Regions from separate parts of the Shewanella sp. SP1S1-7 genome, predicted to be linked through region 2. Evidence: predicted binding sites of a transcription regulator. Region 2 holds the regulator's gene; each other region holds the start of a gene.
What was found. Region 2 encodes sigma-54, which starts transcription at its own class of promoters, with help from an activator protein. Its sites were predicted from a motif close to GTTGGCACGNNNNTNGNNT; they were not measured.
Positions count from the first base shown of each region.

Region 1: Q4Q49_RS16985 (YccF domain-containing protein) is a predicted target of sigma-54. The motif match lies at 2,508-2,526, and genes of this name have one in related genera.
Region 3: hmpA (NO-inducible flavohemoprotein) is a predicted target of sigma-54. The motif match lies at 5,070-5,088, and genes of this name have one in related genera.
Region 4: glnA (glutamate--ammonia ligase) is a predicted target of sigma-54. The motif match lies at 2,588-2,606, and genes of this name have one in related genera.

Region 1 is NZ_JAUOEU010000025.1:18,652-26,302, reverse strand. It holds gene prs (ribose-phosphate diphosphokinase) at 1-222, opposite strand, end outside; gene Q4Q49_RS16995 (NrtR DNA-binding winged helix domain-containing protein) at 506-1,219, opposite strand; gene Q4Q49_RS16990 (pyridoxal-phosphate dependent enzyme) at 1,332-2,330, opposite strand; gene Q4Q49_RS16985 (YccF domain-containing protein) at 2,616-3,023, shown strand; gene Q4Q49_RS16980 (alpha/beta hydrolase) at 3,013-3,969, opposite strand; gene Q4Q49_RS16975 (M14 family zinc carboxypeptidase) at 3,966-4,994, opposite strand; gene Q4Q49_RS16970 (transporter substrate-binding domain-containing protein) at 5,167-5,913, opposite strand; gene Q4Q49_RS16965 (PGPGW domain-containing protein) at 6,184-6,456, shown strand; gene Q4Q49_RS16960 (AMP-binding protein) at 6,559-7,651, opposite strand, start outside.
Region 2 is NZ_JAUOEU010000010.1:124,119-131,769, reverse strand. It holds gene mgtE (magnesium transporter) at 1-644, opposite strand, end outside; gene Q4Q49_RS10535 (HPr family phosphocarrier protein) at 985-1,260, opposite strand; gene rapZ (RNase adapter RapZ) at 1,247-2,101, opposite strand; gene ptsN (PTS IIA-like nitrogen regulatory protein PtsN) at 2,098-2,541, opposite strand; gene hpf (ribosome hibernation promoting factor) at 2,544-2,831, opposite strand; gene Q4Q49_RS10515 (RNA polymerase factor sigma-54) at 2,860-4,338, opposite strand; gene lptB (LPS export ABC transporter ATP-binding protein) at 4,446-5,177, opposite strand; gene lptA (lipopolysaccharide transport periplasmic protein LptA) at 5,174-5,728, opposite strand; gene lptC (LPS export ABC transporter periplasmic protein LptC) at 5,715-6,275, opposite strand; gene kdsC (3-deoxy-manno-octulosonate-8-phosphatase KdsC) at 6,272-6,823, opposite strand; gene Q4Q49_RS10490 (KpsF/GutQ family sugar-phosphate isomerase) at 6,823-7,651, opposite strand, start outside.
Region 3 is NZ_JAUOEU010000005.1:7,684-15,334, reverse strand. It holds gene Q4Q49_RS05735 (VOC family protein) at 1-331, opposite strand, end outside; gene Q4Q49_RS05730 (NAD(P)H-dependent oxidoreductase) at 388-1,002, opposite strand; gene Q4Q49_RS05725 (metalloregulator ArsR/SmtB family transcription factor) at 1,150-1,773, shown strand; gene Q4Q49_RS05720 (TPR end-of-group domain-containing protein) at 1,879-2,805, opposite strand; gene Q4Q49_RS05715 (pseudouridine synthase) at 2,967-3,674, shown strand; gene hmpA (NO-inducible flavohemoprotein) at 3,801-4,994, opposite strand; gene Q4Q49_RS05705 (methyl-accepting chemotaxis protein) at 5,254-6,879, opposite strand; tRNA gene Q4Q49_RS05700 (tRNA-Leu) at 7,046-7,132, opposite strand; tRNA gene Q4Q49_RS05695 (tRNA-Leu) at 7,219-7,305, opposite strand; tRNA gene Q4Q49_RS05690 (tRNA-Phe) at 7,360-7,435, opposite strand.
Region 4 is NZ_JAUOEU010000044.1:14,476-22,126, forward strand. It holds gene typA (translational GTPase TypA) at 1-1,659, opposite strand, end outside; gene glnA (glutamate--ammonia ligase) at 2,694-4,103, shown strand; gene Q4Q49_RS20970 (hypothetical protein) at 4,428-5,300, opposite strand; gene Q4Q49_RS20975 (hypothetical protein) at 5,483-6,355, opposite strand; gene Q4Q49_RS20980 (YceK/YidQ family lipoprotein) at 6,847-7,170, shown strand; gene Q4Q49_RS20985 (aminotransferase class V-fold PLP-dependent enzyme) at 7,350-7,651, opposite strand, start outside.

The DNA of each region.
Region 1 (7,651 bases), on a different contig from region 2:
CATGATGGAATGATCGCCACGATAGCCGAAGAAAAGTGTGACGCGTTTCGCTGGAGGAACCAGCAGTTGAACATGATTCTCCCCCGCGCCAAATTGAAATAAACGGTAATGAGCCTCATCACTAGCTGCGGGTAACTGATAAAAATCGGCTTGCAGTTGTTGAGCGTTAACAGTGCCTTGATACGCTTGAATGCTTTTAGATGCTTGAATACGTTGAGACATACTAACCTCCTGTCTATGGCAAGATTACCGCAATTAACGGCGCCCTTGTTGTCTACAGAACCAATAGTGTCTTAAAGACATTATTATGTAAAGTTGATTTTTAGACTATTTATGACGAAATAAAAGCCATTGATATACCTAAATTGCATATAGTGTCTTTTAGACACTATATGCAATTTAGGTAACTGAATAGGAAAAAAGCTGTTGAGTAATATCAAAACCTAAAACATAAGCAGTTGTCATTAGCCCCATGAAAACGCGTTTCAATCTGCAACGACTTTGATCAACATTCTAAATTTCTTAAGAATCGGTACGATGCGGTATCGGGTTTCAAGCGGTATAAATTCGCAGGACGCCCCCGTTCAGTGCGCTTCAATCCGGTATCGATCAATAAATCGGCCTGTTCAACCCGCCGACGAAAAGATTTACCTTGGATAGGCTTACCCAGTAAAACTTCATGTACATGCTGCAGTTCTGGCAAGGTAAAAGGTTCAGACAGTGCAAAGCCTGGCACTAAAGAATATAAGGCTTTCTGTGTTAAGCGTTCCCGCGCTTGCTCAATTAACTGCAGATGATCAAACGCTAATGGCATCTGTAACACATCCTCTAACGGCCACCACTTAACATCACTCACTGAATCAATTTGGATTTGGCAGGCTTGATAACTCATCAAGGCGGTGTAACACACAGTCACGGACCAGCCTCTTATATCACGGCCACTATTACCCACAGTGCATAGCTGCTCAATATAAGGTGGCACTACCGCGGTTTTCTCATGCAGTTTACGTAATACGGTTTGTTCTAAGGATTGATCGCAATTTTCATCTATAAAGCCTCCGGGTAATCCCCACAAACCTAAAAAAGGATGGTTTGAACGTTGCACTAAGAGTACTTTAAGCTGCTGATCATGGTAGGTAAACAATACGGCATCCACTGTCAGTAGCTGAGCCTTGAAAGCCTTAGGATCGTAATTGGCAAGATGTTCCGCTTCAGTCATGAGTATTCCCCATCATTCAATATCATAAGCTTAACTTAGGCATGACACAGCTTCAAACACATTATGTCTTAGCGTCACTAAGTAAATAGCCTGCACCGTGGGCTTAGCTACTTTAGCCAAATTTACGCTGATAACGCGGCAACATAGTCTCATTCCCCAATAATCCGCCTTGATGCAAATACATCACATGATCTAATTCACTACGCTGTAAGTAATCCTCAAGCACAATAAAACCTAAGGGATCGTAGATTAATTCAAACTGAACTCCTGAGGCACAAACCCGCTGCCACATGGCATAGAATTCAGGGTAGAGTTTACCAAAGTGATATTTTTTGCCGACATTCACGATATGTGGATGCTCGAGAGTATTTGGATTAAGCATAGAGAATTGTAAACGTAAATAATCATCGCCGCCCACCACGGCGCAAGTCACGACGCGAATCGCCGTTTGCTGACGAATAAAGTACTGATTTAAAAATAACGCCGTCGTCCCCGTCCCCGACGGTAAAAATACTGTTAAATCGACTAAATCATTCGCCTGCGCAAATTGCACTATTTCTTGCGCCAATACATTTACCCCGTATTCAGCGTAGGAACAACGTCCACCCTCTGGGATAAAAAGCGCCGTCGGCTCATTCGCGAGTACTTGAGTCTCGATATACTCTTGGCAACTCAGTCGCGCACCACCCGTTTGCAAAGCAGGGTCACAACTAACATTAAGGTCAGATAAAACCTGAGGTTCATCCTGCGACTGAGTAAACGCCAGCTTTTGCGCCATTAACTCACTTAAGTCGATAATATTGGCGCCATTTGCCAATGCCGCAGCGTAATTCCCCGTGGGATGCTTAACAATCTGACTGGCAATATGGTCAACATAAAAATCACACTGCCAGCCTTTCATCTTGGCCAATGTTGATAGGGAATACAAAGAGTTCGCTAAGGGTGAGCCATGGCCTATCACCTTGGTGATGCCGGCAAACTCATGATCTAAAAAGTAGCCGAATTTACGTGCTTTATTGCCGCTAAACGCTGGATGCAATAAATCATCACGTTTTAGAAATATTTCTCGACCAGCAAAGGCAAAAATATCGACGGGGGAATTTGCAAACATCAGGCTACTCAAACGATTAAATACTCTGGCTTTTAAGCCATTGGATGGAATGGCTAGTTTAACGCCACCTTTGATCTTCTGCTCTTAAGAAATTAGCAATTTAGCGAAGAATTAGTGAAAATCACAAATAAAGCTTAAACAGGTGGATGTAAGGCATTGATTTTTTAAAACAAAATAATTGGCACGTTTCTCGCTTAGTCATTGGCATATATTCAGTTTATCAAAGCTAACAGCATTCATTACAGCTAACGATAAAGGCTAAAAAAGTAACATAAGGAGTTTTCAATGGCAGTATTACGCTTAATATTCAACATCGCTTGGTTTGTGCTCGGTGGATTTGTGATGGGACTCGCTTGGTGGCTCGCAGGTATCCTGTGTTTTATCAGCATTATTGGTATTCCCTTTGGCCGCGCCTGCTTTGTTATCGGTGAAATGACCTTCTGGCCATTTGGCCAAGAACAAATCAGCCGTCGTCACTTAACCGGACGTGACGATTTAGGCACAGGTGCCCTAGGCATGGTGGGAAATATTATTTGGTTCTTGCTGTTTGGAATCTGGTTAGCCATAGGCCACTTAGCCCATGCCCTAGCCTGTTTTGTGACTATTATCGGTATTCCCTTTGGAATACAGCATCTTAAATTGGCGTTACTTAGCCTAACACCGATAGGTCAAACCGTCGTGGCTAAAGCCTGATCGGTAGTGAGTTACCCGTCTTAGCGCTGTTCATTGCCGATGATTTACTGTGGAGAATGGATAGCGCTTTTTCATCCCATACTGAAAATATCGCCTCGTTAAAAGCCATTTCTTCCTCCAGTAAATCGTTGCAACTGTATTGAGTATGGGCATATTGCGCATGGGCAGGTTCATCATCCTCTTGAACCTCAGCTTGCGGCTTAGTCGGCTCCACAATTGCCAACAGATAGTGTGCCAGTTTTGCAGGGGCATCAATGGCCGCATCATGACCGCAATACGCTAATACTATCAAATCCGTGTGAAAGTGCTGTGCCAAGGCTTTGCTCGATGCCATGCTCACCAAAGCATCACGGTCGCCACAGAGTACACTTATCGGCACTTCCACGGTCAATGGACACTGATATTGAAAAGCCGCCCACAGTTGCCGCCAGGCGTTACGAATAGTTGGCGACGATTGGCGGCGAAATTCACTCCATTCGGCAATTAAACTGCAGTCTCGCCGATGACGAAAACTGGTTAAACGCACTATCGTCGACTCGATGGGATGTAAGGCTTTACCTCGAGCCCGCAAGAAAAACGCCTTCAATGCATTCAGTGGATTAAATCTTTGATACCAAGCAGATAAATTTGCCGCACTGCTGTTTAGTACAAATACATGCCTTATCTGCCAAGGTCGCTGACGCGCCATTTCCAGCGCTAACATACCGCCCATAGACAAACCGAGAAGGTAAATGGCTTCTCCTTCTTGTACCTGCTCATCCAATTGCTGCCACACTGCATGGGCATAGTCAGCAATCTTAAGCGGACTGGCCTCGGTTGATAGCGTTCCATTGCCCAGCAAGTCAGGAGTCAGTACTCGCAGCCCCTTTTGTCGCAGTCGCTGATCGAAGCCATTCCAGTGGCGTTGATCACGCATTAATCCCCGCAATAACACCCAAGTTGTCATGACTGTGGCTCCCGATACCAATACTGCAGCGCGCACTCAGTAAGTTCAGTCAAACGTTCAGGCGTTAACTGCTCTAACGATTGTGCGTAGGCCGCTTCCATCATAAATTGCATCAGCACTGTGTGCCTGCGTAAAATTCTGTGGTGACGATGTGTTTTCTGCGGATTGAAAAAACCTGCAAAATTAAATATTTGTCTGGGATTTTTCTTTATCCAAGCCCAGGATCCCATCTCTAATGTCAAAGGCAGAAACGGTACCTGTGCATGGGGATCGGCCACTTGATGTTGGCGATAGAGGTAATCCCAAATATCCCCATGGGTGCGATAAAACTGGCTCTGGGGTGCAAGCCGATAATGGCCATGATGGGGATAACTCTGTTCAAACAATTGTTTTAGATGAAAAATATAATTGGCATTTTCGAAGGCGGTACGTGTATGGGCGTAGGGGAACCAAATATGATCACTCAAGCCAAAGCCTGAGTGAGCATCGAGGGAAATCAAACTGGTGCTGCGGCTCAGCAATTGCTGTACATAGGCAACTAAGCCAGCGGTTTCAAGCTCCATTCCCCCCATGCCGCGATACCAAGGCAGCCGCGACGATAAACGCTGCCCTCCCACCATAAAGGAGACTTTTTCGCTGGATTCTATCGGGGCGTTACGCATCAAATCCACTTGATTGCCATTACCCCGCGTTCCCATAAATAAACCAACGGGATTCACCACAGGCACAAAAGCTAGCCGCACGCCCGTTAGCATCTGTTGTAGATGTTTATCCCACACCAGCCGCTGCAACAAACTGTTCAGCAATGCCAAGATGACTTGAGAGCCAATACGTTCAACCCCATGCACGCCGCCCACAAAGAGTACTGTCGGACAGGGCTTCTCTCCTCCGCCCAGTTCAACACTGTAGAGAGGAAAATGTTCGTGACGAAATGGGATGTCGGCAAGAATTTGATACTGCAACTTAAGATGGTGAGTATCAATGAGTTGTTGCAATGTATCTAACTCAAAGGGAAGTTTATTCATGTCACCTTAATCAAAAAATGAGAGAGCAACTCATGCCGTTAAGGTGATGCTAATAGTGAACAAAGACAGAATGATGACAGGTGGTATATCTGATGTAATTTTAAGAGGAATAGGCTGAAAATAGAGGAAAAATAAGGGGTAAAATAGAGAGCACACTAACCTAAATCATGCATTAGTCTTCACGATACAGTAGCTCTCCGATGATGGTTTCGACGTCAATTTGCGCCAAGCCTTGGTCGAAAATATCTCGCCAACGTCGACCTTCTTCGGTATTACGAAACGCAATATAAAGCTGCTTATTCGCTAAAATTTGGCGGTTGATTTGCAATTTATCCGCCAGCGGCTGCAAGGGCTTTTGCTTAAGTAAATAGTGCAGCACGTTGACATCGATTACCGCAGCATCAATACGGCCTGCGGCCACTTTCTTAATATTGTGCTCATCTGAAGTAACGGCTTCAGTCGGCTGAACGCCTGTGGAAATCATGCGATCTAACGCCTGAGTATTCACATAATCTTTCACCACACCTAAGGTATAGCGATTCAGATCTTCGACATAATTCCAACTCACAGGATGGGCTTTTTGCTCCACCAGCCCCAAAGGACCGTCGCCAATGGATTTAGAAAAAACAAACTTTTCAGTCTCAAAGTAATACTCAGGGAAATAACCCAGATAGTCAGAATTAGGCATACTGGCGAGCTTTACAGCGCGGCTCCATGGGTAAAAATCCACTTCTAATTGGTGCCCCATCACTTTGAGCGCCGCCCGCGCCACAGCAATACTCGCGCCCTGCTCTGCTAACTGCTGCCCCGAATAAGGCGGCCAAAGTAAGGATGTCAGCATTAAGGTATCCGCCTTAGCCGTGCTTAATCCCATGGAGGAAAGGCAACACGCAAGGAGCATTAAACGCCATCGAACCATTTGGGACTCCTTAGCCTGCAGAATGGATTGACTACTAAATCATCGACAAATTGAGCTTTAGTTTTTATCTGCCAAGATTTTTTCTCTGGTTTTAGTATAGCCATGAAGCCACTGCGGGGAAGTGAAGTTTTGTTACAATTAGGCTGACGACATAAGCTGCCAATAAATGAGCAAAGGATTAGACTGAAAACTGATATACAGTTAGCACACAACTGATAGTCAGTTGACAGTAGATCTTGATTCAATTAACTCACCATAAGGCCAACTCCTATGCGCAAAGTTACCTTTTTCAATCACGCGCCGTCCTCCCATGCAAAAGGCGCGATAACTAAAGCGGGGATCACTGTGATTGGCGCAGCTTTAACCTTGCTCGGGCTGGTCTTTTTACTCTTACCCGGCCCAGGTTTACTCTTGATCATCTTAGGATTGGCGCTGCTCAGCACACAATATGCGTGGGCAAAGCTGGCGCTGCGTCGTAGTCAGCGAAAGTTAACTCAAAGTGCGGCTTGGCTTGATGGCATGACTCGTCGACTCTTCCGTTAACTCGTTAACTTGTCGGTTAAACGACACCTATAGACTGAATAAAATTCAAGCCGCATTGCGCGGCTTGAAAGTCAAAAAAGCAGGCTCGCCAAATCACATCACTTAAGCATTAATATCTTCATATAACTCTTGATACATCAACTCACGCATTTTGAATTTCTGAATTTTCCCCGTCACTGTCATTGGGTACTGATCCACAAACTTGATGTAACGCGGTACTTTAAAGTAGGCAAACTTCTCGGTGAGGAAATGACGAATATCTTCTTCGGTAATCGCGGAGCCTGAGCGGACTTTAATCCAAGCACACACTTCCTCACCGTATTTATCGCTTTGAACACCAAAGACCGCCGCATCCTGCACATCTTTATGGGTGTAAAGTTTCTCTTCAATCTCACGGGGATAGATATTTTCGCCACCGCGAATAATCATATCTTTAATGCGACCCACAATTTGCACATAACCTTGCTCATCCATTTGGCCGATATCGCCCGAATGTAGCCAGCCCGCACTGTCTATGGTCGCCGCCGTTTTTTCGGGATCGTTCCAATAGCACTGCATAATGCAATAACCGCGACTACAGACTTCACCGGGTTGGTTAATTGGCAACACCTCACCAAATTCGTCAACTATTTTCACTTCGGTATGGGGCAAAGCACGGCCAACAGTGAGCACACGTTTCTCAACTGGCGAATCGATTTCAGTAATGTGATTGAGCGGACTGCACTCAGTCTGACCATAACCAATCAGCACTTCTTTCATATACATGAGATTTTGTACCCGGCGCATCACTTCTTCTGGGCAAGTTGCCCCCGCCATCACGCCGGTCCGTAAAGAACTCAAATCAAAACGCGTAAATTCAGGATGCTCAAGCTCGGCAATAAACATGGTCGGTACGCCATGTAAAGCGGTGCACCGCTCTTGCTCAATCACGTGCAATGTCGTAAAGGGATCGAAGGATTCGCCGGGGAACACAGCCGCTGCGCCTTTAGCTAAGCAGACTAAACTTCCGAGCACCATGCCAAAACAATGGTATAAGGGCACAGGAATACAGAGTTTATCGTGGCAGGTAAACTTCATCGCCTCTGCGACTAAATAGCCATTATTCAAAATGTTATAGTGGGATAAGGTCGCACCTTTCGGGCTGCCCGTCGTGCCAGAGGTAAACTGGATATTAATCGAATCATACGGGCTTAAT
Region 2 (7,651 bases):
ATACTTTGAATATTGGGATCCATGATATTGCGAATTGTGGTGCTTGGCGCGCAAGTCAGCAGATCTGCCAGCCTAACACCGCCAAGGACTTTGTCCTGTTTGTCGACCACATATAAGGTATCTGTGGTGTCGGGTAGGTTGCCCCTTTGCCGAAGATAGCGCAGCACCACATCGATATTCACATCGGGTCTTAAGGTGACTGTATCTGTGTTCATCAAGCTGCCGGCGGTCTCATCTGGATAAGATAGGGCTTGTTCTACCCTCAAGCGATTTTGCTCCGTCATCGACTGCAACACCTGTTTGTAAACGGCGTCGGGTAGGCTACGCAGAATATAGGCGAGATCGTCGGTGTCCATGCTTGCTGTCGCTTTCGCGACTCGCTCAGGGCTCATGCTGCGGATCAGCGGGTCTTTGAGTTCTTCACTCAACTCATCGAGTATGTCGCCTATTTGTTCCTGATCGATGAGCTGCCACAATACTTGTCTGGCACTTGGCGGTGAGGATTCTAAGATCAGCGCGATATCGGAGGCGGCCATTTTTTGCAGCATGTTACGCACGTGCACAAACATGCCACTGCTAAGCGCTTGGTTTAACTGGTCTAGACTATGTCCGGTGTGATCGTTTTCTGAATTATCTACGGGCATTTGTCCTCCATAGTTGTCCGCCACTGTGCGGCAAATTAGTTCGAGAGTGCGCTGCTTGGCGCAGGGCTGAGACTTAGCGGTGACTTCGCGATAACTATGCTTCAGTCACAGATAGAGCGCTCTGGCATAGGTCATGCGTTTTACGCATAGATTAAGGCGGCTAAGACTAAGGTGAGTCAGCGGTAATGCTCGCTAGTGTAATCGCCTATGGTTCGTGTCGTCGAGCGACAAATGTGTCGCCAAGCTTTTGAAACGAGATGTGAACTGCACAAATACGCAGTGCTAAGTGTGATGTGTACTAATCTGAGTGCCTGTGTGGAACACTGAGTATGAAATGAAACTAACAGGCTTCGTCAAACTTAGCGTCGATTAAGGCACAAATGGCATCGAGTGCGGGCTCAGCATCTGGGCCTTCGGCGATAAGTTTAATGGTTTTACCCATGCCAGTCTCAAGCATCAATAAGCCGAGCACGCTGGCGGCGGATGCCTGTTTATCGCCTTGTATTAAGGTGATGGTCGCATCAAACTCGGATGCCAGTACCACCAACTTAGTGGCGGCACGGGCATGTAATCCCAGTTTGTTACAGATGGTGATCTGACGTTCAAGCTTTGGCATTATTCAGCTCTCGATGGCGGGCATAAACTTTATGTTTACCGTTACTAAAGCGTTTAGCCAATTGCTCTGCGACGTAAACCGATCTGTGTTGCCCACCCGTGCAGCCAATCGCCACAGTTAAATAACTGCGATTGTTGCGCTCGAGATGTGGCAGCCAAGTTTCCAGTAAATTTTCGATTTGCCAGATGAACTTATTCACGAGTGGTTGACGATTTAAGAACTCAGCCACGGGCTCATCTAAGCCTGTCAATGGACGCAGCGCCAGTTCCCAGTGTGGGTTAGGCAGGAAGCGCACATCGAACATAAAGTCGGCTTCGGTTGGCATACCGTGCTTAAAGCCAAAGGACTCGAAGTTGATCACTAACTCTTTATCGACGCTGCCGAGCAGAATTTGTCTGACTTGGTCGCTTAAATCATAGATATTCAGGTTCGACGTATCTATGTAATGATCGACCAGTTTTGACATAGGCTCGAGCAGCTTCCCTTCCAGTTTTATCGCTTCTTGCAAAGAGACTTGGCTCTTCGACAAAGGGTGCAAACGGCGGGTCTCGCTGTAACGCTTGAGCAGAATTTTATCGCTGGAATTGAGGAAGAAGCTGGTTAACTCAGTATCAGGAGGCAGGCTCGCCAGTTGCTTCACTAAGACCTTGTCCTGCTCAGGCATGTTACGCACGTCGACACTGATGGCGACGAGATCGTTACTGCCTTTGAGTTGCTCAAGCAAAGTGCCGATTAAGGGCAAGGGAAGGTTATCGACACAATAATAGCCGAGATCTTCGAGTACCCTTAGGGCGACAGATTTGCCTGAGCCTGAGCGGCCCGACACTATGACCAGTTTCATCCAGTGATTACCTGATAGAGTTCCGTTTCATCATGCGTCTTGCGTAATTGCTTTAATATTTGCTTGTCGCTCAGCTTTTCGGCCATGCAAGACAAGGTACTTAAGTGCTGCTGACATTGGTCTGCAGGCACCAGTAGTGCAAATAAAATATCAACAGGTTGCTTATCGATAGCATCGAATGCTATCGGCTCTTCACACTTAATGAGTATGGCAATGGGCTGATCTATATCGGCTAGTCGACCATGTGGAATGGCGATGCCGTTACCTATACCTGTGCTCCCCATCTTTTCGCGCGCCACTAGGCTTTCGAATATCTCTTGAGATGAGAGGGTCGGGTACTGGGCAGCGACTAAGTCGCTGATGAGTTCCAGTACCTTTTTCTTGCTGCCCGGAGTGGCGCAGGTAGTGCACTCCGGCCGCAGTATGGTACAAAGTTCCATTATTAGTGTTTTGTTAACTTCTCTTTGTGTTTAATAACCTGACGATCAAGCTTGTCAATCAGGGCGTCTATAGCGGCATACATGTCAGCATGCTCTGAAGTAGCAAAAACTTCACCACCGATAAGATTTATTCTCGCTTCGGCAATCTGTTGCATTTTCTCGACATTGAGCACAACGTGCACATTATTGATCTGTTCGAAATGGCGTTCAAGTTTTGAAAACTTTTCTTCTACATATGCGCGTAACGATTCGGTAATTTCGACATGGTGTCCACTCAGGTTTATTTGCATAGAAACGTCCTCCGATATCCACTGTAGGTTATAAACTTTTACGCTGATTAGAAGGCGGAATGAGCATAGCCTCTCGGTACTTCGCAATGGTTCTGCGGGCTACGTTGATCCCTTGTTCTGCCAGAAGCTGTGCCATCTTACTGTCGCTTAATGGTTTTTTCTGGTTTTCCGCTGCAACCAGTTTCTTAATGAAGGCTCTGATTGCTGTGGATGAGCACTCCCCACCATCGTCAGTTCCGACGTGGCTAGAGAAGAAGTATTTTAGTTCAAAAAGTCCCTTAGGGGTATGCATGTATTTCTGTGTCGTCACCCTTGAGATGGTCGACTCATGCATTTCTACCGCTTCGGCAATATCGTTCAGCACCATAGGTTTCATGGCTTCTTCACCGTATTCAAAGAAACCTTGCTGATATTGGACGATACAGTTCGCCACCTTCAACAGGGTATCATTACGGCTCTCTAAACTCTTGATAAACCATTTAGCCTCTTGCAGATGACCACGAATAAATTGGCTATCGGCTTGGCTTTTAGTGCTGCGCGCCATCGAGGCATAATGTTGGTTTACATTGATTTTTGGCATGCAGTCAGGATTCAGCTCAACCACCCAGCGGCCATTTTTCTTCGACACTGACACATCTGGGATGACGTATTCGTCATCGTTGGGCGTAATCAATAAACCTGGGCGAGGATTGAGGGTTTGGATAAGCGCTATGCCGTCTCTTAACTCATCCTCTTTTAATTTAGTCTTACGCATCAACAATCTAAAATCGCGGGCTGCGATCAGATCTAAATGATCTTTGATCAGCATGCGGGCGTTTTCTAGGTTGGGCGTGTCAGCGGCGAAATGCGACAGTTGGATCAACAGGCACTCGCTTAAATCGCGGGCGGCAACACCAATGGGATCAAAATGTTGAATGCGCTTTAGTACGGCTTCGACTTCGTCGAGCTCAACCTCAGAATTGCCCATGGCTTCGAGGATTTCGTCAGTGCTTTGGGTGAGATAGCCTTGATCGTCGATGGCATCAATAATGGCGGTGGCAATGGCTAAATCGGTTTCAGAAAACGGTGTGAGGTTTTTTTGCCATTCTAAGTGTTCATACAAGCCTTCACTGGTCTCACCTTGGAAGGGCATATCGTCTTCACGACTGCCGCCGGGGCCAGAATTGGGAGAGGCGGTGAACACTTCATCCCAGGTGGTGTCCATGGGGAGTTCGTCGGGCATGGATTCTTTGGTTAAGGACTCTGCCGTGTCTATGGTGGAGCTGTCTTTTTCTGGCGGTAGGGTGCTAGATTCACTGAAATCCGTATCGGATAGCGTTTGGTTTACAGGGTCTTTAGTGGCGTCGAATTGATCCTCTTCCAGCTCGAGAAGGGGATTAGAATCTAAGGCTTGCTGGATCTCTTGCTGCAGTTCTAATGACGACAGTTGCAACAGACGGATGGCCTGTTGTAATTGTGGCGTCATGGTTAACTGTTGACCCAGTTTGAGCTGGAGTGACGCTTTCATGTTACCGCTGATCCCTACGTTATTATTGTTGGATGAGGTCGCTTGTTATCATCTTGAGTGGAGTCCAATGGTGGCATAAATTGCCTGCATTGGCTCCGCTTGATTAACTATAGCCTGAATTGTTCACCTAAGTACACAGCCCTAACTTGCTGATTGTCTAAGATCTCTGCGGGTGTTCCTTCGGCAATCAAGTTTCCGTGACTCACGATATAGGCATGTTCACACACATCTAATGTCTCACGGACATTGTGGTCTGTGATCAACACGCCAAGGCCACGACTTTTGAGCTGTTCGATAATCTTTTTAATGTCGATAACCGAAATCGGATCGACACCAGCAAAGGGTTCATCGAGCAAAATGAACTTAGGATTTGCTGCTAACGCCCGTGCAATTTCGACACGGCGACGTTCGCCCCCCGACAATGACATGCCTTGGCTGTCACGGATGTGGGTGATGTGGAATTCTTCGAGCAGATGCTCGAGTTGTTCTTCCCTTTGCTCTTTCTTCAATTCTTTGCGCGTTTGCAGTACGGCCATGATGTTGTCATGGACGGTCAGCTTACGGAAGATACTGGCTTCCTGCGGCAAGTAACCTATGCCTTTGCGGGCGCGCAGGTGCATAGGATCTGCGGTTAAATCATCATCGTCGATAAAGATGTGGCCTTTATCGCTTTTAACCAGACCGACGACCATGTAAAAGGTGGTAGTTTTACCCGCGCCGTTCGGGCCGAGTAGGCCAACGACTTGACCGGTTTTGACCGTCAGACTGACGTCTTTAACCACTTGGCGACTCTTATAACTCTTTGCCAGATTTTGTGCTCTTAGGGTGATTTGGGTCATTTAGAGTCCTGCTTTTTCACAGGTCTATCCGCTGGCGCGTCTGGTTTGGCATCATCTTGATAGCTTTCAGGCTGAATAATAGTGATCACGCGATCGTCACCATTACCAGTGCTTTCTGCAATCAATTTTTGCTGGATGATGTTATAGCGGATCACATTACCCGTCACTTGGCTACCTGCTTGATCTAACGAAGCTTGGCCTTTCAGTGTCAGGGTACGGCTTGCCATATCGTAACGAATTTCTTTCGCGCTCGCCGAGGCTGGACGGCCATCGTCTAACACTTGGCTGTAAGTTGCTGGGTTACCAGTGGCCACTAAAATTTTGCTATTTTCACCTTCGGCAGAAAATGCACGCAGTTCATTTGCTTGGATTTTTATCGAGCCTTGGGTAACTTCCACCGGACCAAAGAAGATGATCTGGTTGTTCTTGATATCTGCCGTTTGGCTCACTGCTTTGATTTTAACTTCCTGCTTTAGGTCGTCGACTTTAGCAAAGGCGCTCATGCTCATTATTAGCATTAGGCTGGCAAGTAATACGTTATTTTGCTTCATATGTTCCTACTACCTGACTGGTCAATTTCACTTCTTGCGCGTTGAGGTCGGCATAAAGGCCTTGGCCTTGAATATTAAAATCTTTCCCTGTGACGTAAATGGTACGTTCAGAGGTCATTATCATAGTATTGAGATCGAGTTCCAGATAACTGGTGGACAAGGTCTGGATCGGTTCTTCTGCGCTAATGGCATCAATAATAACATTGTTTTCTAGTACAACCTTGCCCGTTTCCTTGTTTAGCTTGCCCTGATCTGCACTGAGTTGCCATTGTGCTTTACCTTGGTCTGGATAAACAAGATAAACAGGTTGAGTAAAGTAAGTTTGATTCGTTGAATCATAATGTTCCATGTGTTTCGCCGTCACACGGCTATTGACTAGCCCTTGTTCATTGAACTCAACACTGCGCAGATCTTCAATGATGAAATCTGGGGTATTCTGATCTTTAACTCTATTATCGGTATCACCGCTGTGTTTGTTCTGCACTTGCCAATAAAGCACTAATGCAGTTCCAAAAAAAGCAATAATCGCGAGTGTCACACGACTCATATACTCATTCCATGGGCCGAAGTGAATTTATTTTGACTGAGTAACAATAGATCTGTGAGTTCACGCAGGGCACCGTGGCCACCATTGAGCGTGGTCACAAAGTGGGCGTGCTGACGCACATAGGGATGACCATCGGCAACGCTGACAGCTAAACCGACGACATTCATCACTGGCAGATCGACAATATCATCACCGATATACGCCACTTCTTCTGGGGTAACGCCATAGAGTGCGAGCAATGCTTCATAGGGCTCGAACTTATTGTCTACGCCTTGGTAAATATGGGCAACCCCAAGGGCTGTCATACGGTTTTCAACGATTTTGGATTGACGTCCAGTGATAACCGCAAGATTAAAACCGCTGGTGAGTATCGAGCGCACGCCATAGCCATCGCGAGTGTGGAAGGCTTTTAGCTCTTCGCCGCTATTGCTTAGGTAAATACGACCGTCGGAAAACACCCCGTCGACGTCACAGATCAACAGTTTAATCTTTTGCGCGCGTTGCCACACATCATCACTGATTGGGCCGTAAAATCCTTGCTGTGGCATTAAATGACTCCTGCTTTAACCATGTCTAGCATGTTAAGAGCGCCGATTGGATGGCGGTCTTTATCGATAACAATTAATCCGTTGATGTTTTTTGAGTCCATCACTTGCAGCGCTTGGGCGGCCAACACACCGTCGGTGATGGTCACGCAGTTACGGGTCATCACATCGGCGATGGGCGTTGTACGCAGATTTACTTCGGCATCGATAACGCGGCGTAAATCACCATCGGTGAAGATACCAACCAGCTTGCGCTGATCATCGATAATCGCGGTCATGCCTAAGCCTTTCTTAGAGATTTCGTACAGGGCTTCTGTGATGCAAATATCGTGGTTAACGAGCGGTAAGTCATCACCGCTATGCATGACATCGCAGACTTTTAACAATAACTTACGCCCTAAAGCACCGCCAGGATGGGACATAGCAAAGTCATCACGGGTAAAGCCTTTTGCTTGTAGTAGCGCAATGGCAATCGCATCGCCCATCACTAAGGTCGCTGTGGTACTCGACGTTGGGGCAAGTCCAAGTGGGCAAGCCTCTTCGGGTACTTCAATACATAAATGCACTTTAGATAAGCGCGCCATGTTCGATTCGGGTTTACCTGTTACCGCAATAACGGGCACACCCATACGTTGGATGACGGGCATTAACGTGAGGATTTCGCTCGACTCACCGGAATTTGAAATCGCTAAAATCACATCGTTATCGGCTAATACCCCGAGATCGCCGTGGCTGGCTTCACCCGGATGCACAAAAAATGCAGGCGTTCCTGTGCTGGCGAGGGTGGCAGAAATCTTATTACCGATATGGCCCGATTTGCCCATTCCCATG
Region 3 (7,651 bases), on a different contig from region 2:
TACGCCGATAGGGATCTTCCATGCCATCTTTGGCAATCGGGAAGCCTGCTTGGGTCAATCTTGCTATCACAGCATCTAAGTTGTCGGTGACAAAGGCAAAATGCGCCAGTCCAATTTGATGACCCGTTAAATCTCGGTTTTCTCCCTCACCATTGTCACTAAAAGCAATGTATTGATAATCATCGCCAAAATGAATCCAATTGCGAGGTTTGCCGTACCAAGTGCCTTTATCGCCACCACGAACACGCCAGTGGGGAAAAGCCGCTTGATAAAAGCGCAGTGCTGCGGGGATGTCGTCTACGACTAAGTTGATATGCTCTAAATGAATCATAATGCGTTCCTTGTAATGATTTTAGTCTGTTGCTGGTGGTTAAAATCTCAAGCCGCCTACATACCGTAACAGTATTCCTGCTGCTTTGGGTACGCTTGTCCGGCATGTTGTTGACGAATGGGCGCTAATGCTTGGGCGTATTGATGCAGCATATACAAGCTGTACTGCACTCTTTCCCTGAGTGCGATATCTCGAGCACCTTCGGGAACGGTATTGAGTACATTGCTAACATTGCGGATGATCAAGTGATCGGGAATGGGCACTAATTTATTGTTTTTGAGTGCATTCATCTTCACTTCAACGATGGGATAAGTACCGCCAATTCCGCTTGAAACAGAAATTAACAGTGCCGGTTTATGGGCGGTTTCTTCGCGAGTACACATCAATAAAAAGTTCTTCAGTAGTGGTGATGCCATGCCGCCCCATTCAGGGGTGATAAGCACCAGCGCATCGGCTTCATCGACGCTTTGTTCTATTTCGGGCCAGTGCTCCCCCTTATTGTCTTCCTCTCCATCCCAAAATGGCAGGTTAAATTGGCATAACTCTAAGTGATGTATGCTGGCGTAACCCATGGCATGGGGAGATGAGAAACTGCTTTCGGCAATATAACGACCGACTTTAGCACTTTGGGAGTCGGGTCTTTGGCTGGTGCTGATGATGAGTAACTTCATTAAGTAAACCTATTTGTTTATAAATTATTTATAAGGTAATTACTTTATTTAATCTTGTAAAGGATAAAGTAAATAAAAAAGTTTATTTAATCTATTAAAGCGGTACTGGATCGGAGATAATGCGCTGGCTACCATCGGAGAGTTCAGATGAAAACCACTGATAAGATTATTCAATTGCTCAAGTTACATGGCCCACTTACCGCTAAAACCTTAGCTGAGGAATTGGCGTTAACGACTATGGGCGTACGTCAACATCTTCAAGCTTTGGAAGACGCAGGCGATGTGGACATCGAAGATAGAGTTGAAGGTCGTGGTCGCCCAACGCGTTACTGGAGATTAACTGAACAGAGCCGCAGTCACTTTGCCGATCGCCATGAGGAATTGACGGTGCAGCTTATTGATTCGGTGAAAATGATCTTTGGCGACCAAGGCTTGGATAAGCTTATTGATTACAGGGAGCAAAGTGCGTTAACCCAATATCGTGCCGCTATGGAAGGGGCGACAGATATTCCGACACGTTTGGCCATCCTTGCGAAATTACGTTCGAACGAAGGTTATATGGCGACGATGGAACAGGTAGATGGCGTGTATTTTTTACTCGAAAATCATTGTCCTATCTGCGCCGCAGCGACTAAGTGTTTGAACTTTTGTCGCTCAGAGTTGCAACTTTTCCAGCAGTTATTCGCCGATATCGCGGTGGTGAGCCGCGAAGAACATATCATCGAAGGTGCACGCCGCTGTGCATATAAGATTGAGGCTATTTCTCACTAGTGGGACTTAAGCCGCTCAATTATGGCGCTTTATCTTTAGGATAAAACGCCACTGAGCGCCAACGCTATATATCAAGCGTTAGTGCGCAGCTTAGAACTTAGTCGCTTAGAGCTTTTCAGGTTCGTGATAGGCCAATAACGTTTCGAAACGAGCATGTCCTTTAAGTTGTGAGAAATCCGCCTCATCTAAGGCCAGTTCCTTGAAGGATGCGCTGTTATGAATGGCGCGCTCTAAATCAGAAATCGCTCTATCTTCAACCCCTAAGCAAGCAAAGGCACAAGCTCTTTGATAAAAAGCGTGAGCGTTTGTTGGATCAACTTCCAGAACGCGATTACACAGGCTTTGTGCCCAGTTAAATTCGCGCATTTCCATTGCGGCGTCGGCCTTGTAGGTCAGCGCTTCTAAATCCCCTGGTCGAATCGTGAGAATTTCATCATAGACTTCAATTTTCTGCTCTGGCGTTTGTGCACTTTGCGCCCGTAGCCAGAGGTTATGGATTTCATTGATGATCTCAATCTCGCGATTATTGTCCGTGATAGTACGGCTCTTACGCTTGAGTTCTTGCTCAAGTACTTTGAACTTTTCTTCGTATTGTTCGGCAATACTTTGCAGCTGGTTAGCAGCCAGTTTGGCGGTGTGCGTTTTGATTTCTCGCAGGGATTGCCAACCGATAAAGGCGACTAACGAGGCGACACCCGCGATGATGTAGAAGAAGTAAGTTACAGTGACATTGGCGTAGTTCATCGATTTGTCGGCTACGGCGAGTTCGCGGTCGGTGATGTCGATGGTGAGACGACGCTCTAGATCCTGTTGATCGTGTCTGAGGGATTTAAGTTCATCGAGGACATAACGCTCGACCAGCGGTTTATCATGGATAGCGGAGGGGCGAGCCGCTTCAGGAGGATTAACTGTATCGTTCGCTTGGGCGAAAAAAGAGCTCGCTAGCGTCACTAAAAACAAGGCTAAAAATAGCAGGTTCGAACGTATTAAAGCGGGACTTGCGGATAAGTTTTTGATGCGGTAACCACTCACAGTAAGATGAATTGAGCGCCTAGCTTAACAAATTTTACCTCGTTCGATCCAATTTAGCCCAGAATAGTCTTTGTTATAACCCTCTAGTTCGGCTCGCTATGAGCCGAACTTGCATCCTGCTAGAATGGCTATCTCATTCATATTTCGTCATTTGTGGTGTTATGCAATCTAAGCGCGGCCGACTCGATCGTTATCTTTGTACCCAGTTACACACTCACCGTAAAGCGGTGCGTGAACTGCTATTATCGGGCCGTGTGTGCGTCGATGGATTGATAGTGAAAGATATGGATAGGCAAGTGGATGAGTTTTCCCACATCCAACTCGATGAGCAAATACTGCAGGCCAATGCGCCCGTCTATGTGATGCTTCACAAGCCGATTGGAGTGGTGAGTGCTACCAAAGATACTCAGCATAAAACAGTGATTGATTTGCTTGATTGCGAAGCCCGTGATGAGTTGCATATTGCCGGCAGATTAGATTTAAACTCTTCGGGTTTGTTGTTATTAACCAATGACAGCCGCTGGTCTGATGCGCTGATGTCACCTACACACAAGGTCGACAAAGTGTATCGGGTTACCTTAGCTAATCCCATAACTGAAGAATACATCGCTGCATTTGCCGAAGGGATGTATTTTGGCTTTGAAGATATTACAACCCAACCCGCTAAGCTGGTTATCCTCGCTGATAACGTGGCTGAAGTGACTTTACATGAAGGTAAGTATCATCAAATCAAACGGATGTTTGGTCGGTTCCGCAATCCGGTTGTTGGCCTGCATCGATTATCGATAGGCGATATTGTGCTCGATGAAAAGCTGGCTCCGGGTGAAAGTCGCGCGCTCACTGCCGCTGAAGTTGCTTCTATCCGTTAAAAATGATGAACAGAAAAGTGCATCAAGCATTCATCGTTCTTGTCGTTATTGTTTGCCATGCTAACAATGAAAGCTAAGCATAAAAACGGACCTGAGCGTGAATCTTCTCAAGCCCGTGTCATGCCATTAAAGATCGGCGTGAGGGCCGAACACTTCATAGTGCATGCTTTCAGCCGCGACACCCAGAGCGAGTAGTTGTTGCTTGATGGCTGACATGAATCCAATGGGGCCGCAGAAATAATAACGTGCGTGGGGAAGCAACTGTTCGGCGACTTTACTTAACTCCATTTGCCCTTCGAAATCATAATCATCACCCAACTTATCGGTTGGGGCTGGCTCACGATACCAAACATGACTTGTCAGATTATGATGTTGCTGGCGCTTGGCGTAGATAGCCTGTTTGAACCCGTGTACGGCGCCTTGCTCACAGGCATGCAGCCAAGTGATAGTGCTGGGATGCTGCAGCTTGAGTAATTGATTGAGCATACTTTTCATCGGTGTTTGGCCTACACCAGCCGAAATGAGCACTACGGGGGTGTCCGCCGCGACTTCTAGGGTAAAGTCTCCCGCGGGTGGCATCACCGCGATTTTGTCGCCGACGTGTATCGCATCATGCAGCAGGTTCGACACTTGTCCGCCGAGTTCGCGTTTCACACTGATGCGGTAGCTGGTGCCATTGGGCGCATCGGATAAGGAATATTGGCGGATTTCTTCATATGCCAAATTCGGGTGTGTTAGCTTCAAACTTAAATACTGACCAGGGATAAAATCTTTAACGGGCTTGCCATCTTCGGGCGTCAATATGAAGGAGGTGATGACTGCTGACTCGGTATTTTTCGCGCTAATGACAAACTGACGCTCGCCCAACCAGCCACCATCTTGCTCTGCATACGCTTGATAAATCTGTGCTTCTCGCTGAATAAAGATGTTGGCTAAAAATCCATAGGCCTGTGCCCAAGCTTCTAACACTTCTTCTGTTACCGCATCGCCCCCTAATTCTTTAAGCGTTGCCAATAAATGGCTGCCGACGATCGCATACTGCTCAGGTTTGATCAGAAATCCCGTATGTTTTTGGGCAATGCGCTCAACCGTTGAACTCAGTACCGCTAAGTTTTCGATATTTTTTGCATAGGCTGCGACGGCATTGAACAGGGCTACAGGCTGACCACCAGAATGTTGGTGCGCCAAATTGAACACATCTTTCAATTCAGGATTATGTTTGAACATGCGTTGATAAAAATGGGTCGTCAGCGCAGGGCCTGCAGATTCGAGTAAGGGAATAGTGCTCTTGATAACTTGGATTGTACGGCTGTCCAACATAGAAAATCCTTAACGTGTAAATATTATGAATGTTTAATGAGTTTAAAGATCTATTTGATTTGGATCAATAGAGATTATCGCTATCCGTGCTATCGATAACGAGGCTGAGTTCATTTGAAGTGTTCAATAAAAGGAGAAATTAAATCGAGAAATGATGAAACGGATATTTTATTTCAATGGGTTACAGATGATGTGAATAAAGGAGTTTGACTGCAACAGCAAAAATGGTTGCAGTCGTTTGGTGGTTGATTGAGTTAAATTAGAGCTTAAATGCGCTCACTTGATTGCGCATGCTGCTGGCGAGCTTAGTCAAATTAATCACAGATTCACTTAATTCAGTCGCCGAAGCTGTGGAATGCTCGGCGATATCGCTGATGGCAATAATGCTGCGATTAATACTCTCGGCAACGCTACTTTGCTCTTCAGCGGCGGTCGCAATGTGGGTATTCAGCTCGGTGATGCTGTCTACTGAGGTGACAATTTCTTTCAGCGCTTGACCCGCCTGATTGGCTTTATCGTTGGCATCATCTACTTGATTGATACCGATTTCCATGGCGCTGACGGCTTCTTTAACCCCCTGTTGTAGGGTGGCAATCATGGCCTCAATTTCTTGAGTCGATTTTTGAGTGCGTTGCGCTAGGGTGCGCACTTCATCGGCCACGACCGCAAAACCGCGACCTTGCTCTCCCGCCCGTGCGGCTTCAATGGCGGCATTGAGTGCCAGTAAATTGGTTTGTTCGGCAATGCTCTTAATCACATCGAGAACGCGGCCGATATTTTGGCTTTCATTAGATAAAAATCCAATGACCTGCGCCGTTTTTTGAATTTGATCAGAAAGCTGCGACATACTGCTAATCGATTGCATCACAATATTATTGCCGTTAGCGGCATAGGTATCGGCATCTTTGGCTGAATCCGCTGCGGCAGATGCGCTTTGGGCGACTTCGGCAACGGTGGCCGTCATCTCATTCATGGCCGTTGCAGTCTGCTCCGTTTCGGCTTGTTGCTGTTGCATTCGTTTATTGGTGGCTTGGGTGAAGCTACTTAACTCATTTGCCGAACTGTTGACCGTAGTTGCCGCCTCGGCAATGGAATGAAGAATGCCCCGTAAGTGTTCAATCACTTGGGTGAGGCTCGTGGATATTTGCCCTAGCTCATCGTGATTAAAAGTGGTGAATCTGACGGTGAGATCAGAGTCTTGATGGATCATCTTCAATTTACCGAGGATGTCATTAATGGGATTCATCACGCTGCGATTGACCCAGAGTCCAATCACAATACTGATGATCATGGCGGCACAGGCTAATGCCACAAAAATAGTGATTGAAGATTGATAAATGGCATTTACACGATCTTTTTCTTCGCCTGCTACGCGGATTTGCAGTGCAATCAGTTCAGATATTTGGTTGCTGATAGGATCGATCGCTTGGTACAGCGGCAGGATATTGGCTGAGAGTTGGCTTGAAACATCGCCGTTTAATCCTCTTAAGCGCGAGACCAGGGTATCAATCTGTTGATTCGCGGGGGAGAACAGCACTTCGGCTTGTTTTACGAGTCGGGATTCTTCTGAGGTAAGCTCGGTAGATAGGTATTTTTGCCAATGTTGAGTAATAGTCGATTTGGCACTGTCTAGCGCTTCAGCCGCTTGCGAGGCGGTGAAACCACCCGCGTTCGCCTTATTGACCGCATCGATAACATCGACCGCATACTTATCGGCAATCACTTTTAAATCATCCAGCGGCACCACTCTGTCGTTATAGATGCGTTCAACACCCGACTCAATGTTGCCCATCATATTAATGGCGAGAAAACCAATCGTCAGTAACATTGCAAGGGGGACCAAAATGCCGATAAACATTTTTTGTTTTATTTGTAGACCGTTCATATGGGATAGCCTCAGTGAACTAAAGAGTCCTTTAGGCAGAGCTCGAGCTATCCCTATAATGAGTCTGTAACATTAGGTATAGCAAATCAGCGGAAAGAGGTGAGAGTAACAGAGGATTTATTTTGTTTTAGATACAAAAAAACCTCGCTAAGCGAGGTTTAAATGTTGGTACAGATGAGAGGACTTGAACCTCCACGCCCTTGCGAGCACCAGCACCTGAAGCTGGCGTGTCTACCAATTCCACCACATCTGCATGGCTATCCGAAATTTCATCGAATGAGTAATCTTAAAACCGAAGAAACAATCTTAATGCTTTGTTTCATTCGTTGAACTGCAATTTGGTACAGGTGAGAGGACTTGAACCTCCACGCCCTTGCGAGCACCAGCACCTGAAGCTGGCGTGTCTACCAATTCCACCACACCTGCACTGTACCTATTGCAGTTCTCTAACATTAGTCGCTGAAGCAACCAATTTAAAGATGGTGCCCGAACCCGGAATCGAACCAGGGACACGAGGATTTTCAATCCTCTGCTCTACCGACTGAGCTATTCGGGCGACGGGCGCAATTTAAAGGCTTTTCGGGTTTTGAGTCAATAGATTTTTACTAAATAACGTAAAAAGTGACTCGGTTGGATAAGATTTACACGAAAGTGTCATTTACGCTGCAAGTGGCGAGCTAAAAATAGTCAAACCACTATCCACGCTGGGGACTTAGCAATATCCAGTGATGGGTTATCTTGGCTAGCAAAGCAAAAAAATGCCCCTATTAAA
Region 4 (7,651 bases), on a different contig from region 2:
TTCGTCAGTACCTGAAGCACGCATGTTGGTCAGCTGCTTACCTTTCAGACAGTTAACTGTCAGATCGTTTGAGCGAGCATGGATACCAACTACTTGGCCTTCGTATACTTCAGCAGCGTGGCCAATAAAGAGACGGCCGCGGTCTTGTAGACCGAACAGTGCGAATGTCAGAGCCTTACCTGTCGCGTTAGAAATCAATACGCCGTTAGCGCGTTGACCGATATCGCCACCTTTGTGTGGACCGTAATGGTCGAATGAGTGGTAAATTAGACCTGTACCAGAAGTCGCTGTTAAGAATTCAGTTTGGAAACCGATTAAACCGCGGCTTGGGATAATAAAGTCGATACGTACACGACCTTTACCATCAAGCTGCATGTCTTTCATTTCAGCTTTACGGGTACCTAACTTCTCGATCACTGTGCCTTGATCTTCTTCTTCAACGTCAACAGTTAACGTTTCGAATGGCTCACACAATTCACCGTCGATGGTTTTCAGAATAACTTCTGGACGTGATACAGCTAACTCATAACCTTCACGACGCATGTTTTCAATCAGGATTGATAAATGCAATTCACCACGGCCTGATACGCGGAAGCGATCTGGACTTTCAGTTTCTTCAACACGCAGTGCCACGTTGTGGACCAATTCTTGTTGTAAACGCTCAAGAATATTACGTGAAGTCACATACTTACCTTCTTTACCCGCAAAAGGTGAAGTGTTGACTTGGAACGTCATGGTCAGAGTTGGTTCATCAACTGATAATGGCGGTAATGCTTCTACAGCGCCAGCAGCACAGACAGTGTCAGAAATTTTCAACTCACCTAAACCAGTGATAGCAACGATATCGCCTGCGTTAGCAACTTCAACTTCAGTACGCTCTAGACCCATGTAACCTAATACTTGGCCCATTTTACCGTTACGGGTTTTGCCATCAGCACCAACAATAGTGACTTGTTGGTTAGTTTTGATGCTACCACGCTTGATACGGCCGATACCGATAACACCCACGTATGAGTTGTAATCCAGCTGCGAAATTTGCATCTGGAAACTACCTTCTGAGTCAGCATCAGGGAATGATACTTTTTCAACGATAGTTTGGAACAGCGGCGTCATGTCTTCACTTGCAACATCTGGATCTAAAGTTGCAAAACCGTTTAACGCTGAAGCGTAAACGATTGGGAAATCTAACTGCTCGTCAGTAGCGCCTAAGTTATCGAACAGGTCGAATACTTGGTCGATAACCCAATCTGGGCGTGCACCTGGACGGTCAATTTTGTTGATAACAACGATTGGCTTTAAGCCTTGAGCAAACGCTTTCTTCGTTACGAAGCGAGTTTGTGGCATTGGACCGTCAACGGCATCAACTAGCAATAATACTGAGTCAACCATAGACAGAACACGCTCAACCTCACCACCGAAATCGGCGTGGCCTGGGGTATCAACGATGTTAATACGGTAGTCGTTCCACTTGATGGCAGTATTCTTTGCCAGAATCGTGATCCCACGTTCCTTTTCAAGATCGTTGGAGTCCATCACCCGCTCAGTAGCTTCTCCTCGGGTTGCAAGGGTGCCTGACTGTGACAGCAACTTGTCTACCAGGGTCGTTTTGCCATGGTCAACGTGTGCAATAATGGCGATGTTACGTAAATTCTCTAGCACGGATAAACCTCTTACCATCAAACAAAAATAGGGATATTTCAGTAATTCGTTATGGCGATCTAGCTCGATCCGCCACAATAAAAAGCGTGCCATTCTACTCCAGAGCGGCCTTGGCGCACAGGATTATTTTTGAACACTTATAAAACAATCCGCCAATCCTTGGCTAATTCCTGCCAATATTCCATTGAGTGAAATCCGCTAATGCCACAGTTAAAGCACTGTTCAATTGCCATATTCGTAGGAAAAATCAGAGTTAAGCAGCTGAATTTCCTATTTTTCATAATCTAGACGCAAAGCATTTCTGCTGATTTAAACATCAATCAAATTGATGTTTCCACGACAAAATCATCTCGACATGAAACAGCAATAATTTCTAGCGCAGATTTAACTGGGCGTTGATATTGGCATTTATGACCGCGAAAACTGAATGCCTTTAAGACTGACTTCATTGTCACGCTATACCTTTATTACGCATCACTGATTTCACTTGGCCTGTGAACAGCAAAGACATTTCGTACATGAGAACGAACTCTTTCCTAATAATATGATAATAAACCACTATTGAATTGAGAATGCATGGCATAGTTGAACAAACTAGCGTGGTTTTATGACAACTATGCGGCAGTGAAATAGCCCAGAGAAATAGTCCAGTTCTGTGCTGAAAAGATGTGCTAGATTCAGTGCTGCTGTCCTTGATGTAGCCCCTGTGAGCCAAGGCGCGATTGCCATCTCACTGCCACATAAGCGATGCATACTAGTGCTTTGAACCTTATGCTTTGAAACTTATGCTTTGCATGAATCAATTCAGTGCGCACCAAAATGGATGAATGCACCAAAATGCCTCAGTCAATAGCACCAAAGTGGTGCAAACGAGAATCCAATTAAGTGCAGTAAAGATTTTAAACCATGTTAATCAGTAGTTTAAATTATTGGCATGGATATCGCTATATAGCTCGTAAGTTTGGCTCAAGATAAATCACTTGAGTTAAAAGATTATAGAAGGGGCATCCCTTTACCCTACCGGAGGCTTGAGAATGTCAGTTGAATCAGTTTTAAAGCAACTTGAAGAATTAGAAGTTAAGTTCGTTGATTTACGTTTTACCGACACTAAAGGTAAAGAGCAGCACGTATCTATTCCTTCTCATCAGGTAGATGCTGATTTCTTCGAAGACGGCAAAATGTTTGACGGTTCTTCTATCGCAGGTTGGAAGGGTATTAACGAATCAGACATGGTACTGATGCCAGATCCAACGACATTCGTACTGGATCCTTTCACCGAAGAAACCACAGCGCTGATCCGTTGTGACATTCTTGAACCCGGTACAATGACAGGGTACGACCGTGACCCACGTTCAATCGCTAAAAAAGCAGAAGCTTACCTGATCTCTACTGGTATCGCAGATACTGTATTGATTGGACCAGAACCAGAATTCTTCCTATTTGACGATGTCCGTTTCGGTACTGACATGTCAGGTTGTTTCGTTAAGATCGACGCTAAAGAAGCGGCATGGAACTCAGCGACTAGCTACGAAGGCGGCAACACTGGTCACCGTCCATTTGTTAAAGGCGGTTACTTCCCAGTTGCACCGGTTGACTCATCACAAGACCTACGTAGCGCTATGTGTTTAGTGCTCGAAGAAATGGGCCAAGTGGTTGAAGCGCATCACCACGAAGTGGCGACTGCAGGTCAAAACGAAATCGCTACTCGCTTCAATACTTTGACTAAGAAAGCGGATGAAATCCAAATTCTGAAGTACGTAGTGCACAACATGGCACACGCTTACGGCAAGACGGCGACTTTCATGCCTAAACCCATCGTTGGTGACAATGGTAGCGGCATGCACGTTCACCAATCTCTGGCGAAAGACGGTGTTAACTTGTTCGCTGGCGACAAATACGCAGGTTTAAGTGAAACTGCTCTGTACTACATAGGTGGTATCATTAAGCACGCTCGCGCGCTGAACGCTTTCACTAACCCAAGCACTAACTCTTACAAGCGTTTAGTGCCACACTTTGAAGCACCTGTTATGTTGGCCTACTCTGCCCGTAACCGCTCTGCATCAATCCGTATTCCAGTGGTACCAAGCCCTAAAGGCCGTCGTATCGAAGCGCGTTTCCCAGATCCACATGCCAACCCATACTTAGGTTTCGCAGCGCTGCTGATGGCCGGTCTTGACGGTATCCAAAACAAGATCCACCCAGGTGAAGCGATGGACAAAGATCTGTACGATCTGCCTCCAGAAGAAGCGGCTGAAATCCCACAAGTGGCAACGTCATTAGAAAACGCCCTTGAAAACCTGCAAGCTGACCATGAGTTCCTGACTAAAGGCGGCGTGTTCAGTGAAGATTTCATCCAATCTTATATCGTACTGAAAACAGCAGAAGCTGAGCGCGTAGCACGTACAACTCACCCACTTGAGTTTGAAATGTACTACAGCCTGTAATGGCTAGCGCTATACAAACGGCTCGCTTTATGTAATTGATACAGAAATATAAAAGCCTCGATAGCAACGCTATCGGGGCTTTTTGTATTTTGAAGGTATATACAACTTTTATTCTGATTCAATCATCGCGTTGCTCTCTAAATAGGCATCATCGCCAACCACTCTTTGATCATTCAGAGAAGGCACCCAGACACCGCTGCAACGGCAATAATAGAGATAGATGGTTAAAAACCGATCTAAACTAAACGAGGATGCAGCAGAAAAACCACCTATATAGTCGGAAGTTAACTACCGCGCCATTATTGTTAAGTGTCCACGCTTTATTCAACTAGGCTGGGTATTCTCAGGGGCAAAATCTGCCAGTTGGGCAGGTTCGCCTGACTCAAATGACGCAAATGGTACGCCATCTAACACGCGCTCATTTTTAAATACACGGATTTCAGAATCAGGTAACTGCGTCATCAGCAATGACAAGATAGTGTGCATCTTATCCAATGGGCAATGAAGACGAATACTTGCGCGTAAGCCCATTGTTCGTACATCCGATTGGCAGGCAATAAATGGACGATTCCGCGTTACCTTAATCAAATGACGATGCCCATTTTTTATAGGACTCTCGTAAGTTGTCTCTACATTTTTAAAACCAGTAAAGAAAAATGCCCCCAGAGCCATTCCACCTACACCAACCAGCGCTGCTGGGCCTAAAAAGGCCACCCCGACAATACAAACCACCACCCCAAACCAAGCCAGCCCCCGCACTACCGCATAGGCTGCATCCGGAATAGCATCATGATAGGTGGTAACTAACCCCTCGGTGGTGAGCCGATAATGGTACTGTTTGTCTGCAAACCAGAGGTAACGAGCAGATAAGCACATAATTAAAGCCATGATGATTAACCCTATACCCAAGCTAGTATCGCCAGATAGCAAATAGCACCCTATAAGTGCTAAGCAACCACACGGGATCAGGAAGGTTAACCAAAATAGACCATAGACAGTCGCCACCCGAATATCCCACTCATAAAGCGTGGGCGCCTCACGCACCCGCTGCTGACGTAGCTTATTGAGCCGGCTTTGCTCCTCTTGGGGTAATTGCAGGTACTCAGTGCGCGGCAGGTCTTCATACCGACTGTCGTCCAACAGTTTTGTCTCTTGCTCTGTCGACGCCAACTGCAGCGGCGCTGCTCTCTTATTCATATAGCTATTCCTTTGCTGTGCCCACGGACTGCACGGTCATCGTTAACCTATCCACACAGCTCGTACTTAATGTCTTCTCACTCTTGACGATCTTGCCGCTATAAGGCCTGTTAGCATCTTGGTGGCAAAGCTGCCACTGATGACACCGAATCTCACGCCAATAACAGGCGCGAAAGAAAGCGTTAGACGGCATGGGTATTCTCAGGGGCGAAATCTGACAGTTGGGCAGGTTCGCCTGACTCAAATGACGCAAATGGTACGCCATCTAACACGCGCTCATTTTTAAATACACGGATTTCAGAATCAGGTAACTGCGTCATCAGTAATGATAAGATGGTGTGCATCTTATCCAATGGGCAATGAAGACGAATGCTTGCGCGTAAGCCCATTGTTCGTACATCCGATTGGCAGGCAATAAATGGACGATTCCGCGTTACCTTAATCAAATGACGATGCCCATTCTTTATAGAACTCTCATAAGTTGTCTCTACATTTTTAAAACCGGTGAAGAAAAATGCCATCACAGCAAAACCACCCGCGCCGACCAAGGCGGCCGGGCCTAACAACGCCACCCCGACAATACAAACCACCACTCCAAACCAAGCCAGCCCCCGCACTACCGCGTAGGCTGCATCCGGAATAGCGTCATGATAGGTAGTAACTAAACCCTCGGTGGTGAGCCGATAATGGTACTGTTTGTCGGCCAACCAGAGGTAGCGCATAAATGGCCCAAAAATCATCACTATGATGAGAAAATAATACCATTGCTCAAATCCATACCAGTATGTCACCAACCCAACTAGAGCCGTAATCCCGCACGGAATAAGGACCATGATCCACCCAATGCCATACACAGTCGCTACCTTAATATCCCACTCATATAGGGTCGGCGCCTCACGCACGCGCTGCTGACGTAGCTTATTGAGCCGGTCTTGATCCTCTTGGGGTAATTGCAGGAACTCACTGTGTGGCAAATCTTCATACCGGCTGTCGTTCAACGGTTGTGTGTCTTGCTCTGTCGACGCCGACTGCTGCGGCGCTGCTTTATTGTTCATCCTGTTACCTCTCGGTAGACTCTACTTGTAGCGTGGGCATCGCCAAGCGTAAATCCAGTCATCCATTTTAAATCAGCAACATAATATGCTCTCGGCCTACCCTCAAGCGAATATTTACTGAAACAGTTTTAAGGAAAGTAATAAAAGTAGCTAGATGGCCAGTGAGGGAAGTGGAAACTGATTTTAAAGAGTATGTTCAAAACTCATCAGAGTTCTGCGAAGGCACGGCATACAAACCTCCATGATTAATACTTATCCAAAACAAGAGTCGCCGTTAACAACTAGGTTATTGAGCTTGGTTGTATCTCGTTTCTGTTGATGAATAATTGACAGATATAATCATATAGTTAGAATGCCAAGCTGTTGAAACAGAACAGGTTGGCATCAAATGAAACCTGATCTGGTTCCACATCACTAACGCTCTCAGTTGATCAAGTGAGTAGATCATACCGAAGCAATGCAGTTTTTCACATATAAACAATGGAGTGGTTATGCGTTGCTTGACTTGGTTGGTCGTGTGCTGTTCTCTCACGGGATGTGCAACGATAACGTCGAGGATAGGAGAAGATTCAACTTGGGGTCATTCTTTCTCAAGTGTGCAAACGGCTGTTGATAATGGCGAGGAGTGTATGATTATCTCCGCGTTGGCGGCCCCGCCCTTGCTGCTCTTTACCATCCCGCTGACACTCGTTGATATGAGCAGTGCGTTAATCATCGATACTGTTATGCTACCTGCAGATTTAGCGATCACGCCCAGCGATCCCAAGCTCCACACCCCGCGACCTATGGTCTGCCGCTATGACTACAAGATTTAAGCATGATCGCACCCAATAAATAACCTCAAGTTGCCTGTGTGACGGTGAGTTAACGCCGGCATACGGGAACGACCATGTCGCGGTTTGCCTCCCTGAGTGTTGTGTCTTGTTAGTTATGCCTTGTTAGTTGCAGTTACGTAGTACAACCTAGCCTAGCAAGCCATTTAAAATCATTTAAGTTAGCGATTTACTTTAATCACATCAAGTAACAGCTTGATATCGGCCATATCGTTGTAGATATGCGGCGAAATCCGGATCCCCATGCTGCGAGCATCAACGCTAATATTCGCGTTTGCTAATGCCGTCATGATTTTATGTTGTTGCTCACCAAACTGTAGAATCAGTGTACCGCTGCGCTTCTCAACATCACGTGGCGATACAAACTCATGCTCAAGCTCCTGCGCCACAGCATCAATCAACTGCTGATTACATTTACGCAGCAAGGAGACACCTAAACCCGCCAGATAATGAATACTGTGAG